Regions from separate parts of the Cupriavidus sp. PET2-C1 genome, predicted to be linked through region 1. Evidence: predicted binding sites of a transcription regulator. Region 1 holds the regulator's gene; each other region holds the start of a gene.
What was found. The regulator FliA, encoded in region 1, starts transcription of late flagellar genes. The targets are predictions, from matches to a motif close to CTAAAGTTTNNNNNNNNNNNGCCGNTA.

Region 1 (5,759 bases):
TGCTCGACTGCATCGGGATGCGGTAGTCGAGTTGCATCTTGTCGGCGAACGCAGACGTCACGCCCGGCAAGTGGCGCACCGAGGTGGTGGACAGCGACACGCCTTCGGCTTGCTTTCCGCGCTCGACGCTTTGCGCCAGCGTGCTGGAGAAATCGAAGTCGCGCGCCTTGTAGCCGGGTGTGTCGGCGTGGGCGATATTGGAGGCAATCACCGATTGCCGCTGGGTCCGCAAGCTCAGCGCTTCTTGTTGGAAGCGCAACGCCGCATCGAGTCTGTCAATCATGTCTGTGTCTCGCTGGAGGGGGAGAGCAACGAAGGTCGACCTTCTTCAGGTGTGCCATCTTAGGGGCGGCCCCGTCATGCCAATCGCACGAATAGGGCAAAGAAAACCGCGCATTTCGACTCGAGCAAGAACGCGGGGCTGCCTACAATAGGACCCGTTGACACGCACGCGGCACCCGCTTTCGCGGTGCGGCCCGCGTCGTTTCCTTGCCTGGATGTACACATGAACCCTCGTTTCCGCGCCACCGCGGCGCGCGCCCTGCTCTGCGTGCTGGCCGCTGGCGGCACGCTGGCCGGCAGCGCCGGCGCGGCGCCGCCCTCGCCGTATCCCGAAGACCCGGTGCGCGCCGCGGTCGAACAATTCCTTGAGCGCCAGACTGCCGGCCTGCCCGGCAAGGCCACCATCCAGGTGGTGCCGCCCTCGGGCGGGCGCGCGCCGGATTGCCCGTTGCCCGAGCCGTTCCTGCCACCGGGCGCGTCTCCCTGGGGCCGGGTCTCGGTCGGCGTGCGCTGCGCCGGCGAACGTCCCTGGACCCGCTACGTGCAAGCGCGCGTGTCGGTGGTGGCCGACTACTATGTGGCCGGGCGCAACCTGATGCCCGGCGAGGCCATCGATGCGGCCGACATGGAAGTCCGCCAGGGCGACCTGGCATCGCTGCCGCGCGCGGTGGTGACGGATCCCGCCCAGGTGAGCGGCGCGGTGGCGGCCAACCGCATCGCGGCGGGTTCCCCGATGCGGATGGATCTGCTGAAGAAAGCCATTGCCGTACGCCAGGGCCAGAACGTGACTGTGCTGGTGGAAGGCGATTCGTTCCAGCTCAGCAGCGAAGGCAAGGTCATGGCCGAGGCCGCGGTGGGCAACAACGTCCAGGTGCGCCTCAAGAGCGGTCAGGTGGTCAATGCGCTGGTGCGCAACGGTGACACGGTGGTGCTGCAGCAATAGGGAGTCGGGACGGCGACGCCTGGAGTTGCGCATGCGTCTCATGGGTCGGCTCATGAGACAATACCGCGCGCTCCGGGGCCGGAAAAACGGCGCCGCGGCGCCGCAATTCGACCTAAAGTTTCGCCCGAAGCATCCGATAAGCCAAAGGTACCCAGCAAGGAATCATCGTGAAGATCAATCAGACCACCTCGTCGAGGCCGAGCGACGCCATCGACGGCGCCGTGCGCAGCGTGGCCGGCGCCCCCGGATCGACGGCTGCCCCGGAGACGTCCAGCGTACGCGTCAGCAGCCCCCTGTCGGCCCAGGTGCGCGAGATCGGCGCGCGCATGGTAGAAGACCATGACGACGATATCGACACCGCCAAGGTCGAAGAGATCCGCCAGGCCATCTCCGAAGGCCGCATCAAGATCGACCCAAGCAAGATCGCCGACGGCCTGCTCGCGTCCCTGCGCGAACTCAGCGGCGGCGCCTGACACCGCGGCTTGCTACGGGCCGCATCGCCAACCCCACCCCAAGATAGGCAAGCCATGAGCCAGTCCCTGATCCAGAACCTGCGCCGCGAAACCGAGCTCGCGCAGGAGTTCGCCACCGTGCTGGGCGAAGAAAGAAGCCTGATCAAGGCCGGCGATTACCAGGCCCTTGCCGGGGTGCTGGAACGCAAGGTCGAACTGGCCGGATTGCTGGGCGCGCTGACGCGCACGCGCGAGGCGCAGATGGGCGCCATGGGAATTCGCACCGGCGCGGGCGGCCAGCTGTTCGGGCGCCAGATCGATCCATCGGTGGAAGCCGCATGGCGGACGCTGGTGTTTGCGGCACGCGCTGCAAGCGACGCCAATGCGCTGAATGCCGCGGTTGTGGATGCGCACCTCGAGTTCACCGAGGAAGCGATTCTGGCGTTGCGGCAACGGGGTGACAACACGACGCTGTATGGGCGCGACGGGCGCGCGCAGACCGGGCCGCAAGGGGTCAGTCTGGCGACTGGTTGAATGGGGTAGCGGTTGAGCTGGGTAGTTTGTGGCATCTCGTTCTTGCGAGTGCCCGCCCTCTCCCCCGGCCCCTCTCCCACAAGTGGGAGAGGGGAGCAAACCAGCTGGGGGGAATTGGCCAACGCCTCGGTTTAGCCGTGTGACCCGCCCCCCAGGCGGGGAACACCCAAGCGCGATGCGAAGCGAGCCGTAAAGGTTTGAATCTCCCGTTATGCGGCGCCGCATCCGGGTCGCCTTCTTTGCCTACTTTCTTGGCGAGACAAGAAAGTAGGTCGCCGCCCCGCAGGGGTGGTGAAACTGCAGTTGAAGTTGCAGTTAAGCAGTTGCGGTTAAGCAGTTGCGGTTGCGGCTAAGCACCCCCCCTCACCGAAACCCAACCGTAACCTCATTAGCCTGCCCAATCAAAACCGGCGTCAACGCCCCCTTCCCCGGCACCTGAAAGGCAAACACAAAGCCCTTGGCAGCGTCATCCCCGCTAAACGCCTCGGTCAGCCCCTCAGCCCCCGAAAGCAATACACACCGTTGCGCATTGCATAGGTAAGCCTGCAGTGCATTCGGCGGCGTACGCGAGAAGCTATAGCGCCACCGCACTGTCGTGATTGCGCCCTGCGCCTGCGGCAGATAGCCGGTCGGTGAAATCGGGACGGAAACGGTACGCAGGCCTTTGCTGTATAGCGCAGGCCCGTTCACCGAAGCCGACCAGCTATGCAACGCCTGCCCGCCAGGCGCTGCCAGTGCCGGGCAGCACGCCACGGCGAGCGTCAACGCGGCGAAGCGCTTGGGCCAGTGGCTCACAGCAACCCGCGCAACTGCGAACGCAGCCGTGTGATCGCCTGGCTACGGATCTGGCACACGCGCGACTCGGTGACTTCCAGCACCGCGCCGATTTCCCGCAGGTTCAGCTCCTGGTCATAGCACAGCGACAGCACCAGCTTCTCCCGCTCGGGCAGGCGCTCGATGGCGCGGATCAGCGCTTCGCGCATGCCGCTCTCCATCAGCACCGTGAGCGGGTTGCCGTCATCGCTCACGCTCAGGTGCCGGTCCAGGAAGTCCTCTTCGCCGGAGCGCTCGAAGTCTTCATAGTGCAGCAGCTGGCAGCCATAGACCTCGTTGAGCAGCGTCTGGTATTCGTCCAGCGGCAGCTCCAGTTCCTGGGCCACTTCGGAATCGAGCGGCGCACGGCCCAGCGTTTGCTCCAGGCCGCGCACGGTGCGCTCGATCCGCCGCGTGAACTGGCGCAGGCTGCGCGACTGCCAGTCGTTGGCGCGCACCTCGTCGAGCATGGCGCCGCGAATGCGCTGGCTGGCGTAGGTCTCGAAACGCGCACCGTGGGTGTCTTCATAGCGCTTGGCGGCGTCGAGCAGGCCGATCATGCCGGCCTGGATCAAGTCATCGAGCTGCACGCTGGCAGGCAGCTTGGCCGCCAGTTGCAAGGCGATGCGACGCACCAGCGACGCATGCGCCGTCACGGTATCAGTCTGTTCGAGCTTTCCCTGAATCGTATACATGGTGGAATTCTCGTGAGTCCTAGCTTGCAGGTCCCGGCGCTTAAGCCAGGGCCGTGGCCGTCGGCGCCATTGGCGCCGACAGGGTTGAACGGGGATCGGAGGACATTGGCCAGCTGGCAATGCCTGTGGCAATTCGGCGCAATGCGGCGGTGGCGGGCGCGGCCGGGAAGGCCTCGACCACGCAACGGCCCAATGCGGTACTGCGCTCGACCAGCGGATCGTGCGGCAGGCTGCCCGCGGGGCTGGCCTCGACGCCAAGGTACTGGCTGGCGGTACGGGCCAGGTTGCCCAGCACCGCACTGGCGGCAGCGTCCCCGGCGGCGGCGTTGATCACCAGGTGGAAACGCCGGCAGGCGTACAGGTGATTGAGCTGCTTGATGCAAGCGTATGCGGCCTTGATCGAGGCCGGCTCCGCGCGCAGCACCACGATGAGGTTGTGCGCCGCGCCAGCCATTTGCGACAAGCCGCCATCCGCATCGCTGCGGGCATCGCTGAGCACGGTGCGAAACGACTTGAGCAACTGCAGGTCGCCATTGGCCTGGGGGCTGCCCGGCAGCACGGCAACGGTGCCGGCGGGACGCTTGCCGAGCGCTGCGTCGAGCGTCACCGCGCCTCCCAGCACCGCGGCCAGGGTGCCTTCCGGCATGGCGCCGGCAAGCCGGGTGGCGCGGGCGCCGAAGCGGTCCTCATCGACGAGCAGCACGCGTTCGCCTTGCAGGGCAAGGGCGTTGGCCAGCCCCAGTGCCACCGTGGTGGCCCCGGCACCGGCATCGCTTGCGACCACGGCAATGCGGCGCGTGGCGCGTGGCGCCAACATGCGCCGCAGGCTTTCCGCCTGGTCGGTTGCGAGTGAATTCACGGCTTATTCTCCCTGCGCCAGCGTCTCGAACACGCGGCTTGCGCTCATGCGCGCCTCGAGCTGGCCCCCGGCGACGCCCAGTTGGAACGTCTGCTCCGGCGCTTCCTGAACGGCGGGCTGCGTGGCGCGGCCGCTGCGGGCGGGATAGTTTTCCAGCACGTCGAGCAAGGCCAGCAAACGGCCGATGCCTTCGACCAGCACAGCGGCGCCGCAAGCCTGGCGAGCCGGCGCGCGGCCGGTCAGCCGCGCCAGGAATGCAGCGACCGAATCATCGCAGGCCTGCTCGAGGCGCAGCGCGGCCACACCCATCTGCAGCGCGAGCAAGCGGGCGCAGGCCTGCGCTTCGGCCTGTGCGGGTTCATTGCCGCCGTCGCCTTGGCCCAGGTGGTCCAGCGCATGGCGCAGCGTGCGCAGTTGCGCTTCGCCGGCTTCGGCCCAGCGGGCCCAGCGTGCTAGTTGCGCGCCCTCGGCCGACAGCGCCGGGTCGCACAGCAGGTAGTGCACGGCGAGCGTCTGGCCGTTCTCGCGGTCGACCACGCGCGACACCAGCAAGCCGGCATCGGTGCCGCCCTCGGCGGCGGAGCGGGCGCCGCGGGCCTGGCCTTCGAGCACGCGCACCGGGCATTGCGCGATCCACTGCACCGCATCGCGGCCGCGATAGTCCATGTCATGCACGGCGTGGAAGGTCAGCGTCTCGGCCAGCGCATCGAGCTTGACGGCGGCACCGCCGCTGGCCACGCGGGTGGTCTTGCGTGCGGTAGCCAGCCAGCGCTCGCCAGCTTGCTGCCAGCGTGCCAGCACGGGGGCGGCAGGCATGGCGTCGAGTACGTTGACCACGGTACGGGCGGCGGCGATGGCGGCGCACAGCGTGGCGGCATCGGCTTCCCATCCGCCCTGGCCGCCTTGCAGCGCCGGGCCGGTGCGGCCTGCGGGTGCGGCAGCGGCCGCCAGCGGCAGGCCGTCGCGGTCCGCCAGGAACAGCGTGTGCTGCCATGGGCGCGGCGCGCGCCGTCCCGCCACCGGTGCGGCCACCGTTGCGCTCAGCGACAGCACGAAGCGGTCGCAATGGCGGGCGAGGTCGCGGCAGGCGGCCTCGCGCACTTGCTGCGCCATCAGGCGCGGCGAGGGTGCGCTCTCATTGCGTTGCTGCCACAGCGAGCGGACCAGTTCAAAGCTATAGC
Region 2 (5,759 bases), 1.1 Mb from region 1:
CGCTCTGGTTCAAGGTCATCGGCCCGATAGTCATCGCGGCGGCCAGTGTGCTGCTGGCTTGCCTGGCGGCGCTGGTGTGGTGGCGCCAGCGGGATCCCCTGTTCGGGTTATATGCCATCGCCGAGCTTGGCTGGTCTTTCGGGCTGGCCGAGTACTTCGTTTCCGACGACGCCGGCGCGCCCGATGCGTGGCTCGCGGTGGTGCTGGCCGGGCGGGCGGTCTTCATGTACGCGACCGCCAGGTTCGCCATCCTTGTGACCGGCCTGGAGGCGCGCTGGCTGCGCCGCGTGCTGCTGCTCTACCTGAGCGTCAAGCTTCCGCTGATCGCGCTGATGGTGGCGGCCCACAGCACCCGCGCCATGGTGGTGGCCAATGTGGTCGTCAATGTTGCGATGGCACTGTCGATCGTGGCCGTGCTGGTCCGCGCCGCCGTGACGCGCCCGGAGCGTGAGCGCACGGCGATTGCCGCCGCCCTTGGCCTCACCCTGCTCATCTCGATGCTGGATTTGATCCATGTCTGGTGGATCGGGGATGACTACTGGGACTCCTCCGTCACCCGCTACGTGTCGCTGATTTTCAGCCTGACCATGGGCTGGCTGCTGGTCGACCGCTACACGCGCGCCACACGCATGCTGGCTGCCCTGAACCAGAAGCTGGACAGCGCGGTCTCGCGCAAGGAGCAGGAACTGCATGCGCTGTACCGCCACTCCCGCGAGATGGAGCGCGAGCAGGCCACCCTGCAGGAGCGCGGCAGGATCATGCGCGATATCCATGACGGGCTTGGCAGCCAGCTGGTGGGCATGCTCTCCATGCTGCGCTCCGGCAGCCCATCCACGCACACGTTGCAGCAACAGCTGCAGCATGCGCTGGATGCCCTGAAACTATCCGTCGATGCGTTGCAGGACACCGGCGGCGACCTGGCCACCGTACTTGGCAACCTGCGCTACCGGCTTGGCCCGCGGCTGGAGGCGGCGGGATTGCGGGTGGACTGGCAGGTGGCGCGACTGCCGGCGCTGCACGACCTGACGCCGCAGCGGGTGCGTGAGCTGCACTACCTGTTGCTGGAAGTATTTTCCAATGCCATGCAGCATGCCGGCGGCAGCGCGATCCGGGTCTCGGCGCGCCATGATGCCGGCCAGCAAGCCCTGGTCGTCGAGATCCACGACAATGGCCGCGGCTTTACGCCCGAGGCTGCCGCGCACGGACGGGGATTGGGCAATATGCGCCAGCGCGCCGAAGCCATCGGGGCGGCGCTGGACCTGTGCTCTTCGGCGCAAGGGACGACCGTGCGGCTGGCGTTCGCGCTGGCGCCGCAGCCACCCGGCTCCGCCGATTAGCCCCCCGCACCCGTTCGATGTCAACCCGGGCGCGGGCAGCTCCGTTACCGGATTACCGGAATCAGACCTTGACGTCGATGGTCTGGCCAAGGTGAGGCGGATTGCTGGCCGGAACGCTGACTTGCGGCATCGAGCCCAGCAGGGTTGCCACGCTCTGAGCCTGCAGGTCCAGCGACTTGCGCAGCATCATGGTGGGCACCGGATCGCCGCCCGAGTTGCTAGCGGCGCTGACGAGGGAAATATCCATTGAATGGTCTTCCAGGTTGAAATTGAGGTTGAGATTGAAGCTACCGTTGAAGCTGCGGCTGAAGCTACGATTGGCATTGAAGCCAGCGGGAAGGCGCACCTCCCAGCATCCATGTTGTCGGCCATCAACCGGGAATCTTTAGCGCGGCGGTCGCAATAGCGGGCCACCCGCTTGGCATCCGGAACGTTTATCATAAGCAGCCCGGCCGAACTGGCCGGGGAAAGACCAGACAGCCCGCACCGTCAGGATAGCGGCTGAATCCGGCAAAACCAGTCACCAGAATGAACATCATGGGTCGGGCGCAAAACATTGCGGGAAGCGTCGCTATTTCGTGTTTGGCTTTTGGCATCTCGACGAATTGCCTGGCGCTGGATTCGGCCGAACTCTATGAGCGGGAATCGCCCAGCATCTGGGTGGTATCCGTCTTTGACGCGCAAGGCACGCGGTTCGGCCTGGGCAGCTCGGTGGTGATCGGGCCGGAGGAACTGGTCACCAACTGCCACGTGCTCAAGAGCGGCAAATCCGTCAGCATCCGGCGCGAGAAGGTCACGTATGGCGCCAGCCTGGTGCACGCCGATGTCGAGCGCGACCTCTGCATCCTGCGCGCCAAGGGCCTCACCGCCCCGGCGGTAAAGATCGCGCCGCTGGCCGCGCTCAAGGTGGGGCAGAAGGTCTACGCCATCGGCGCGCCGCGCGGCTACGAGCTGACGCTGAGCGATGGCCTGCTCTCCTCGCTGAACAAGGACGAGCGCGACCGCATCGTCCGCCTCCAGACCACCGCCCCGATCTCCCCGGGCTCCAGCGGTGGCGGCCTGTTCAACACGGACGGGCAGCTCGTCGGCATTACCTACCTGATGCGGACCGACGCGCAGAACATCAATTTTGCCATTCCCGCGCAATGGATCAGCGAGGTGCCAGCACGGTCCGCGCTGGCGCTGCAGAAATTCCGTAGCGAGACGGCGTCCGCCGCCCCGCCTGCCATGGCGCTCCCGCCTGGCCAGCCTGGGCAGCCTGGCCAGGGCGCCACGGCCTACGCCCCGGCCCGGCCTGCAGCCGGCCCGCAGGGCAGGCAACTGACCGGGGCCGAGCTGGCCAGCCATTTCACGCATCTTGGCAGGATCAATGCCACCGCGCCGTCCGGCGTTACGCTCTGGATGCAGGTCCGGGAAAGCGGCAGCCTGGATGTGACCAATTCCGTCAGCCGCGGCTATTCGTCCGGGCGCTACCGCATCGAGCCGGAAGCCAACCAGGTCTGCCTGGAGATGGCCAACCCGAGTTTCAACGCGATGCAAACATGCTATCGGCTGACCGAGGCCGACGGCCGCTATGTGATGCGATCCGCCACCAGCCCCTATTACTTTTCATACACGAAGTAGCAAGCGGGCGCCGGCCGCAACCGGTCGCCTCGCCATTTCTCTCAGGGCACAAGACATGGGAAACCGATATCGATATAGCGCCCCCGCCGCGCTGGCCGTGGCGTCGATGCTGCTGGGCGGCTGCGCGCCGACCACCGTCGGCGTGACCAGCCGCGCCAGCGACTACACCGGCAAGCCCACCCGCATGTATGTGCTGGGCACTACCGGCATGGGGTGGAACAGCGACTTCTCCGCGGCGTTCGCGGCCAAGTTCCGCGAGGTGACCCGGCAGTGCGGCGTGGAATCGGCGTACGACGAGATCTCGGGGCTGGAGCTGGACTCGACCGCGCTGACCGGCAGGATGCGTACGTTCGCCGCCGATACGGTGCTGACCATCGCCAACGGCGGGGGCGTGGTCAATGCGTCCGGCGGCCGCTTGTCGATCAACTATGGCACGACGCTGACGGATGTCAGGCAGAACCGCGCGGTGTGGAAAGGCAAATACACCTTCAGCCGCGGCGGCACCCTCATCCCGATCGAGGAGCGCGCCGCAGTCCTGGCGATCGACATCACCAACAGCCTGAAGAAAGACGGCTTCCTCACCGGCTGCGCGCAAATCGCGCTGGGCCAGAATGGCCGGCTCGACCCGGCTGCCGTGCCGCATGCCGCCGCCGGCGGCGGCACTGGCAACGGCCCGGCCGGCAGGACGAATACGATCAGCCCGGCCCGCCCGGCGCCACCCGTCTCCGCGCCTGCGGGCCCCGCTACCGCGGCAACCCTGCGGGACCTGCAAGACCTGCTGCCACCGAAGTGACAGGCGCGGGCCGCAACGGAATCAAGCGCCCAGCCCGGCCTCGTCCAGATCCGCGAACAGGATCGTGCCCGTCTCCGATTCGGTGACAAACACCTTGCGCGGCCGCCCCGGCTCAGCGGCGGGCTGGAACGCCAGGTTGGTGGTGGTTGCGCCTGCCGGGCTGGCGAGGATCGCCTCGGGCTCGCCGCGTTTGCTCAGCACCCACACGCAGCCCAGGCTGGCATGCGCCACAAACAGGCGGTCACGGCTGTCGATGGCCATGCCGTCGGGGCCGCTGGTGCCGTAGAAGGTAAAGAACTGCCCCACCTTCGACACGCTGCCGTCGGCCTGCAGCGGCACGCGCCACACGCAATTGCCGCGCGTGGCCGCCACGAACAGCACTTTTTCGTCGCAGGACAGCGCCAGGCCGTTGGGGCTGGGCACATTGCCCAGCAGCAGGTCCAGCTGCCCGCCGGCACGCAGGCGGTAGACGCGGCCCGTGGGATCGTGCAGGCCGGTCTGGCCCTGATCGGTAAAGTACAGGTCACCGTTGCGAGCGATGGCGAGGTCGTTCACGCCCTTGAACTGTTCCGCGTTGCGCCGTCCCAGCAAGGTGGTCACTTCGCCCGTGTCTACTTTGACGCGCAACAGGCCGCGGCGATAGTCGGCCACCACCAGTTCGCGCGCGTTCAGGAACTTCATGCCGTTGGGTTCGCCCTGGTACTCGGCGACCAGCGACCATTCCCCGGCCGGCGAGATGCGCAAGATGCGCCCGAACGGGATGTCCGTCACATACAGGTTGCCCGCGGGATCAAAGACCGGCCCCTCCAGGAAGCTGTCGATGCAGGCCCCGCCCTTGTTGGCATCGGCCCACTCGGAGCGCACGCCGGTCTTGCGCAAATGCGCGGGCATGGTCGAGAAGACCTGGAGGGATATCTCCCGGGGCACCGTTCTGAAGTACATGTTGGTTCCTGGTTGTCCTGGCGCCGCGCAATGGCGGCGCTTGCCCATTTACTCGGCCTTCACATCGGCGGATTTTGCCACCTGGCTCCACAGCGCGGTGTCGTCCTTGATGCGCCTGGCGAATTCCGCCGGCGCAATGCCGCCCGGCTGGGCCCCCATGCTGGCCAGGCGCTCCTTCACCTCCGGGGTGTTCACGCTCTTGTGCACCTCCGCCTGCAGTTTGGCGACCAGCGCAGGGGGCGTGCCTTTGGGCGCCGCAAGGCCAAACCAGTTGATGACCTTGTAGTCCTTGAGGCCGGCTTCGGCAAAGGTCGGCACGTCCGGCAGCGCGGGCACGCGCACGGCGCCCGTGACCGCCAGCGCGCGGGCCTTGCCGCCCTTGATCTGCGGCACCGCGGTCGGCGTGGCGGTGATCAGGATATCCACGTTGTTGCCGATCAGCCCCATCAGCGCATCGCCCGCGCCCTTGTACGGGATATGCGTGATCGATATCCCGGCGTCCTTCTTGAAGACCTCGGCCGACAAGTGCGTGGAGCTGCCGGCGCCGCCCGAGCCGAAGTTCAGCTTGCCCGGGTTTTGCCTGGCGAAGTCGATCAGTTCCTGCAGCGTCTTGAACTTCGAGCTCGCGGGCACGATCAGGATCACCGGCGTCTGCGCAATCGTGGTCACCGGCACCAGGTCGTTGTTGTAGTCCCAGGGCAGCGCCTTGAACAGCGACGGCAACATGGTGTACGTGGTGTCGTTGGCCAGCAGCGTGTAGCCGTCGGGCGCGGAACGTGCCACCTGCAGCGTGCCGATGGTGCCGCTGGCGCCGGGCTTGTTCTCCACGAAGAACGACTTGCCGGTGCTTTCGGTCAGCTTCTGCGCCACCTGACGGGCTACGAAATCGGTGGTACCGCCGGCGGTGTATGGCACCACGATGCGCACCGGCTTGTCGGGCCAGGTGGCGCCGTGGGCATAGGTAGCGGCCACGCTAAGGGTTGCCAGGGCAAGGCTGGCGCAAAGGCGGTGGTACATGGCTGTCTCCATTGATGTCTGACTGATGTCCGGTGTCCGGTGTCCGG
Region 3 (5,759 bases), on a different replicon from region 1:
CCCAGCGCTTCCTTCATGGCGATTTCGATGGTGCGGCAGAGCGCATCGAGCGGCAGGTCGTTGGCACTGGTGCCGAACGGTTCTTCCAGCTCATCGCCCAGCGCATCCAGGCCGAAGAAGGTGTAGGCCACGATGGCCACCACGACGGGCGTGACGAAGCCGATGGTATCCACCAGGCCGAACGGCAGCAAAAAACAATACAGGTAGGCGGTACGGTGCAGCAGCAGCGTGTACGAGAACGGGATGGGCGTGTTGTGGATGCGGTCGCACGCCACCGCCGTGGCCATCATGGCCGACAAGGTGTCGTCGATGCCGGCGGCGAGGCAGGGCTCGACGCGGTGCTGCCGCACGCACTGGCCCAGGTCTTCGCCCATGCGCATCATCAGCAAGGCGGGCGCATTGGTGCTGCGCTGCAGGTCGGCGAGCTCCGCCGGGCGCAGCCACGCGGGGTCCAGGCCGGTGGCGGCGCTGGCGCCGCGCAAACGGTTGCGCAGCGTGTACGCGTAGGCAATCGTGCGGGAGATCATGCGCACGCGCGCGTCGCTCAGGCCCGCCGGTTTATGGCCGGCGCTGTCCGGCACGTTGTCCGCGATCAGGCTGAGGCATTGCCGTGCCAGGTTCTGGCTGCGCACCACCAGCTCTCCCCACAGCTTGCGCCCTTCCCAAAAGCGATCGTAGGCGGCGGTATTGCGAAAGCCCAGGAAGATGGCCAGCGGCAGGCCGATCAGCGTGAAGGGGATGGCCGTAAGCGTGACCTTGTGCTCGAAGAACGCGCCGTGGCTGAGCGTGACGGCGACCGCTACCAGCAAGTTCACCAGCAGCACGCGCCAGATGCGCGACAGGATCGAGCCTCGCAGGACCAGGAACAACCTCAGTCCCGATGGGCGGTCTCGCACAATCATCTGTGATCCTCTGGCATTGCGGCACGGCGTTCCGTCGATGGGCAGAAGTGTACATTTTTCGCCATGGCGGTGGGTTGCTGGCGGTGCTGCGGCTCAAGTTTCCGGCGAATCGGCCGATGGTGTTGTGTGCGCCAAAAGGGACCGAGATCCCGCAGCGCATCAATGACATCCCCGGCTTCAAGGGCCTGCCTGGCAGGCCACGGGCACCGGGCGGCCGCGCCATGGCGCAGCGGCGGCGCGGCACTGCCGAGGCCGGGATTGCGGACGACCCCGAGGACGGGGCGGAGCCGTCCGGACACGATCCATCATGGGAACAACCGAATGGAAAACCGGGGACAAGACACAGAGGCCGGCGGCTTGCAGATTAGCCTGGACGACAGCGCGCGGCAGCTGCGCGCGGCATATGCTGCCATGCCGGGCCGCATGGCGCCGGACCGCGCCGCGCTGCAAGAGGCGCTGGCCAGGGGCGGCTGGGCGGAGGCGAAACTGGATACCGCCGCAATCGGCGCCTTTCTCGCGCAATGCCAGCGCGCCATCGAGGGGACGCCCGTGGAGGCGCTGATTGGCGAACTGACCGACGGCTACTTCGATCTCAGCGTCAGCAGCGACAATCTGAGCGTGCGGCTCAACCTGCTGCCGCCGCAGGGCGGGCGCGAGGTGACACGGGACGATATCCGTGCCGCGCTGGCCGAGCGCGGCGTCAAGGCCGAACCGGACAGCGCGGCACTGCGTGGCGCGGTCGAGGCCGGCTATTGCGACGGGCTTGAGATTGCCACTGGACGCGCGCCGCTGCCTGGCACGCCAGCGCGCTTCGAGAGCCTGCTGGCCCCTCCCAAGCCGCTGGTGGCCGAGGACGAAAGCGGCCGCATCGACCTGCGCGACCTGGGCACGCTCTTGCTGGTGAATCCCGGCACGCCGCTGATGCGGCGCATCCCGGCCCGCCAGGGCAGCGACGGCATCGATGTCTTCGGCAAGGTCGTGCCCGCCGTGCCGGCCATCGATCCGCCGTTTGCGGACGGCCTGACCGGCGTGGCGCCGGATCCCGCCGATCCCGAGGTACTGGTGGCGGCGATCTCCGGCTCGCCGGCCGTGTTGGCGCAGGGCGTGTCGGTGAGCCCGGTGGTCGATGTGGAAGCGGTGGACATGCACTCCGGCAACGTCACCTTCGACGGCACGCTGCGCGTCAACGGGGATATCAGGACCGGCATGACAGTGCGCGTGACCGGCGACGTGATCGTCAGCGGCACCATCGAGGCTGCCCATGTGGAGGCGGGCGGCAATGTGGTGGTGAAAGGCGGCATCATTGGCAAGGCCGAGGGCACACATCAAGGCGCACATCAAGGATCACATCAAGGATCACATCAAGGCGCCGAGGGTGTCGCGCTGGCGCGGGTGACCTGCAAGGGCTCGCTGCATGCGCGCTTCATCGAAAGCGCGGTGGTCGAGGCCGGCACCGAGGTCAAGGTGGAAAGCGGCATCCGCCAGAGCGATGTCTCCGCCGGGCGCAGCATCATTGCCGGCAGCCCCAAGGGTGGCCAGGGCAACATCACCGGCGGGCGCTGCCGTGCGCAACTGGCTGTGCGTACCGCCACCCTCGGCGCCTCCGCCGGTACCGCCACGACCGTGCAGGTGGGCACCAATCCCTATGCCGAAGCCGAGAAGGCCGAGCTCGAGGCCCAGCGCCGCCAGTTGGAGGCGGAGCAGGCCAAGGTGCAGCAACTGGTCAGTTTTTTCGCCAAGAATCCCGAGAAAGCGGTGGGCGACCTGCGCGAGAAGGCGCGCGCCACGCTGTTCAAGCTCACCCGCGACTCGATTGCGCTCGATGCCAGGCTCGCCAAGCTTGCCGAGCAGCTTCGCCCGTCTCCCGAGGCGGTGATCGAGGTGAGCCGGCGCATTCACGGCGGTTGCAGCCTGCATATCGGGCAGAAGTCGATGAAGATCATGGAGGACAAGCCGGGCGGCCACATCCGGCTGGTGGAGGACCGCATCGCGCTGGTCTGAGTCCCCCTGCGTCCCGTCGCACGCCGGCCGCCGCGCTCTTGCGCGGCGGTTTTGCATGTGCCGCACGGAACACAATACGGAGCACGATGCGGAACACGTTACGTGACGCGTAACATGCCCTGGCCCCGCCCGGGCCGCGGCGCCCGAGCCTCCGCGCAAGCGCCAATCCCTTGCTCCACAAGGCGCAGCGGCCAGCCCGGCTCCGCCAGGCAGCCCGCGCCGGCGGCTGGCACGTGCCTTGCAAAGTAGCCTGTCAGGCGTCCCCGCTGGCGCCGTTCCAGAGAAAAACAACAGGAGGGATCATGGACATGGCACTCACCAGCCGGGCAGGCGTAGACAGCATCACCTCGCGAGGCATCTCGCCGGTCGTGCCATCGGCCATGTCGGCGCGGCAGGTTGCCAGGCTGCCGCTAGCGTCGCACGGCACGGCGCCGCTCAGGGCGGTGGTGATCGACGAATGCGCGCTGCTGCGCCTCGGCCTGGCCCGCATGCTGGAGAGCATGCCTGGCGTGGAGCAGGTGGACGGCGTGGATCCCGATGATCTCTCCATGCACGGGACGACGATCCGCGAGGCTGGCTTGCTGGTGTTTGGCATGCCGCAGGACGTGACCAGCGGCTGGCGCCTGCTGCGCAAGCTGCGCAGCATGCTGCCCGCCCAGCGGGTGCTGCTGCTGTCGGACAATATGTGGCTGCACATGCCGCCGCCGGAGATGGGCTACGGCATCTGCTGCTGCCTGCCCAAGACAGCAGCCCTTGTGACGCTGGAAGCCGCCATCAGCAGCATGCTCGAGGCCGAGGTGCTGGCCGCCTGAGCCGTGCTTCAATCCACTCCGGCTGCATCTGCCACGGCGGCGATCCTCTCCCGTAGCCAGAGGATTGCCGGATCGGCATGGTTGCGCGGATGCCAGGCCGCGAACAAGGAAAACCCGTTCGCCTCGACGGGCAGCGCAAAGGCGTCCAGCCGGTCGCCATAGCGTTGCGCCAGCCGGCGCGGCAGCGTGGCCACATAGTGGCTGTGGCTGAGCAGTTCCGGCACCAGGGTGAAGGTCTGCACCGATAGCACCACCTTGCGCCGCCGCCCCAGCGCCTCCAGTTGCTCATCCATGTAGCCGTGGAAGCTGCCGCCGCTGGTGGATACCAGCACGTGCTCCAGCGCGCAATATGCATCCAGGTCCAGCGGGCGCATGCCGCGCGGATGGTGCTTGCGCTGGACCATCACGAAGCGCTCGTCGAGCAGCTTCCTCGCTTTCATCGACGGCGCCACCATCCGCTCGGAGCCGATCAGCAGGTCCACTTCGCCCAGATCCAGCCTGGCGCCGATGGTGGCGGGATCCGCTGCCACGAATGCCATCTGCACGCCCTGGCCCGCCACCCCCGACAAGGTCTCCATCAGCCGTAGCCCGAGCACGGCAATGGCGTTGTCGCTGGCCGCCACCACAAAGCGCCGCGTATCGGTCAGCGGGTCGAACGCCGCCCGGTGGCGCACCACGGATTCCAGGTTCTTCAGGGCCGCATGCAGCGGCTCGGCCAATGCGTTGGCCAGTGCGGTTGGCGTCATGCCGCGGCCCGTTTCCGTGGGGATGAGCAAGGGATCGCCAAAGACATGCCGCAAGCGCGCGAGCTGGGTGGAAACGGCGGGCTGGGTCAGGTGCAGGCGCGCCGCGGCCCGCGTGACATTACATTCCGCCAGGAGCGTGTCCAGCGAGACCAGCAGGTTCAGGTCGATGCCTCTGAGATCAATCATGTTGATACGTCGGATATCAGTAATTGATTTCAAAGATAGGTGGGCGCTGCCTAGAGTGCAATCGTGCTCGCACATCGGCGCGCCATCTCATCGGAGGAGAACGACATGGAAATGAACACGGACATGAACCTGAACACGAGCATGAAGGCCTGGATGCTCGACCAGCCCGGACAAGCCCTGGCATTGCGCGACGTGCCTGCGCCGCAGCCGCGAGCAGGCGCAGTGGTGGTGCGGATGGAGGCGGTGCCGCTCCTGAGCTATACCCGTGCGTACCTGCAAGGCGCGCTGCCCTACGCCTATCCGCCGGGGCCTTTCAGCCCCGGCACCAACGGCATCGGGCGGATTGCCGCGGTGGGCGAAGGCGTGCAATCGTTGCAGGTTGGCCAGCGGGTCGCCGTGAATCCGCTCTGGCGCAGTAGCGAAGCCGGCCCGGAGCCCGAACAGGCCCTGATCGGGCTGACCGGCATCAGTGCTGGCAGCGCCGCCATGCTCGCCGCTTTCCCTCACGGCACGCTACGCGAGCTGGCCGAGATGCCGGCCTCGACATTGATTCCGCTGCGCGGACTCGACCACCTGAGCTCCGCGCGGCTGGCGGCGCTGGCCAAGTTCGTCGTGCCATTCGGCGGCCTGCGCCGCGGCAGGCTGCAGGCGGGCGAAACGGTGGCCATCAATGGCGCCAGCGGATACTTTGGCAGCGCGGCCGTGATGGCGGCGCTTGCCATGGGTGCTGCCAGGGTCGTCGCGCTAGGGCGGCGCGCCGCCTCGCTGGAACGGCTGGCCGCGCTTGGCGGCGGCCGGGTGACGCCGGTGATCCTGCACGGCGAAGCCGACGCGGACGCCGAGGCGATCCGCGCAGCCGCGGGCGGCCGGCTGGACCTGGCCTTTGACATGGTCGGGCAGGCGAGCGATGCCAGCGCCACGCTCGCCGCACTCAAGAGCCTGCGGCGCGGCGGTCGGCTGGTGCTGATGGGCAGCATGACGGTGCCGCTGCCGATTCCCTATGGCGAGATGCTGCGCAACAACTGGGAGCTGATCGGCCATTTCATGTACGAGAGCGCCGACTACCTTGCCTTGGTGGCACTGGCAGCTTCGGGTCAGCTAGCGCTGGATGC

Region 2: ACX12D_RS22595 (YjfB family protein) is a predicted target of FliA. The motif match lies at 1,700-1,726, and genes of this name have one in related genera.
Region 3: ACX12D_RS05305 (DUF342 domain-containing protein) is a predicted target of FliA. The motif match lies at 995-1,021, and genes of this name have one in related genera.

Annotation. Positions count from the first base shown of each region.
Region 1 is NZ_CM137260.1:2,592,906-2,598,664, reverse strand. Features, by position in the region: gene flgB (flagellar basal body rod protein FlgB) at 1-283, opposite strand, end outside; gene flgA (flagellar basal body P-ring formation chaperone FlgA) at 506-1,225, shown strand; gene flgM (flagellar biosynthesis anti-sigma factor FlgM) at 1,393-1,698, shown strand; gene ACX12D_RS31610 (flagella synthesis protein FlgN) at 1,753-2,211, shown strand; gene ACX12D_RS31605 (flagellar protein FlhE) at 2,575-3,006, opposite strand; gene ACX12D_RS31600 (RNA polymerase sigma factor FliA) at 3,003-3,719, opposite strand; gene ACX12D_RS31595 (MinD/ParA family ATP-binding protein) at 3,760-4,578, opposite strand; gene flhF (flagellar biosynthesis protein FlhF) at 4,582-5,759, opposite strand, start outside.
Region 2 is NZ_CM137260.1:575,126-580,884, reverse strand. Features, by position in the region: gene ACX12D_RS22600 (sensor histidine kinase) at 1-1,337, shown strand, start outside; gene ACX12D_RS22595 (YjfB family protein) at 1,399-1,683, opposite strand; gene ACX12D_RS22590 (S1C family serine protease) at 1,920-2,960, shown strand; gene ACX12D_RS22585 (hypothetical protein) at 3,016-3,753, shown strand; gene ACX12D_RS22580 (SMP-30/gluconolactonase/LRE family protein) at 3,775-4,695, opposite strand; gene ACX12D_RS22575 (Bug family tripartite tricarboxylate transporter substrate binding protein) at 4,744-5,712, opposite strand.
Region 3 is NZ_CM137259.1:1,160,653-1,166,411, forward strand. Features, by position in the region: gene ACX12D_RS05300 (bestrophin family protein) at 1-902, opposite strand, end outside; gene ACX12D_RS05305 (DUF342 domain-containing protein) at 1,224-2,903, shown strand; gene ACX12D_RS05310 (response regulator) at 3,206-3,715, shown strand; gene ACX12D_RS05315 (LysR family transcriptional regulator) at 3,724-4,647, opposite strand; gene ACX12D_RS05320 (zinc-binding dehydrogenase) at 4,789-5,759, shown strand, end outside.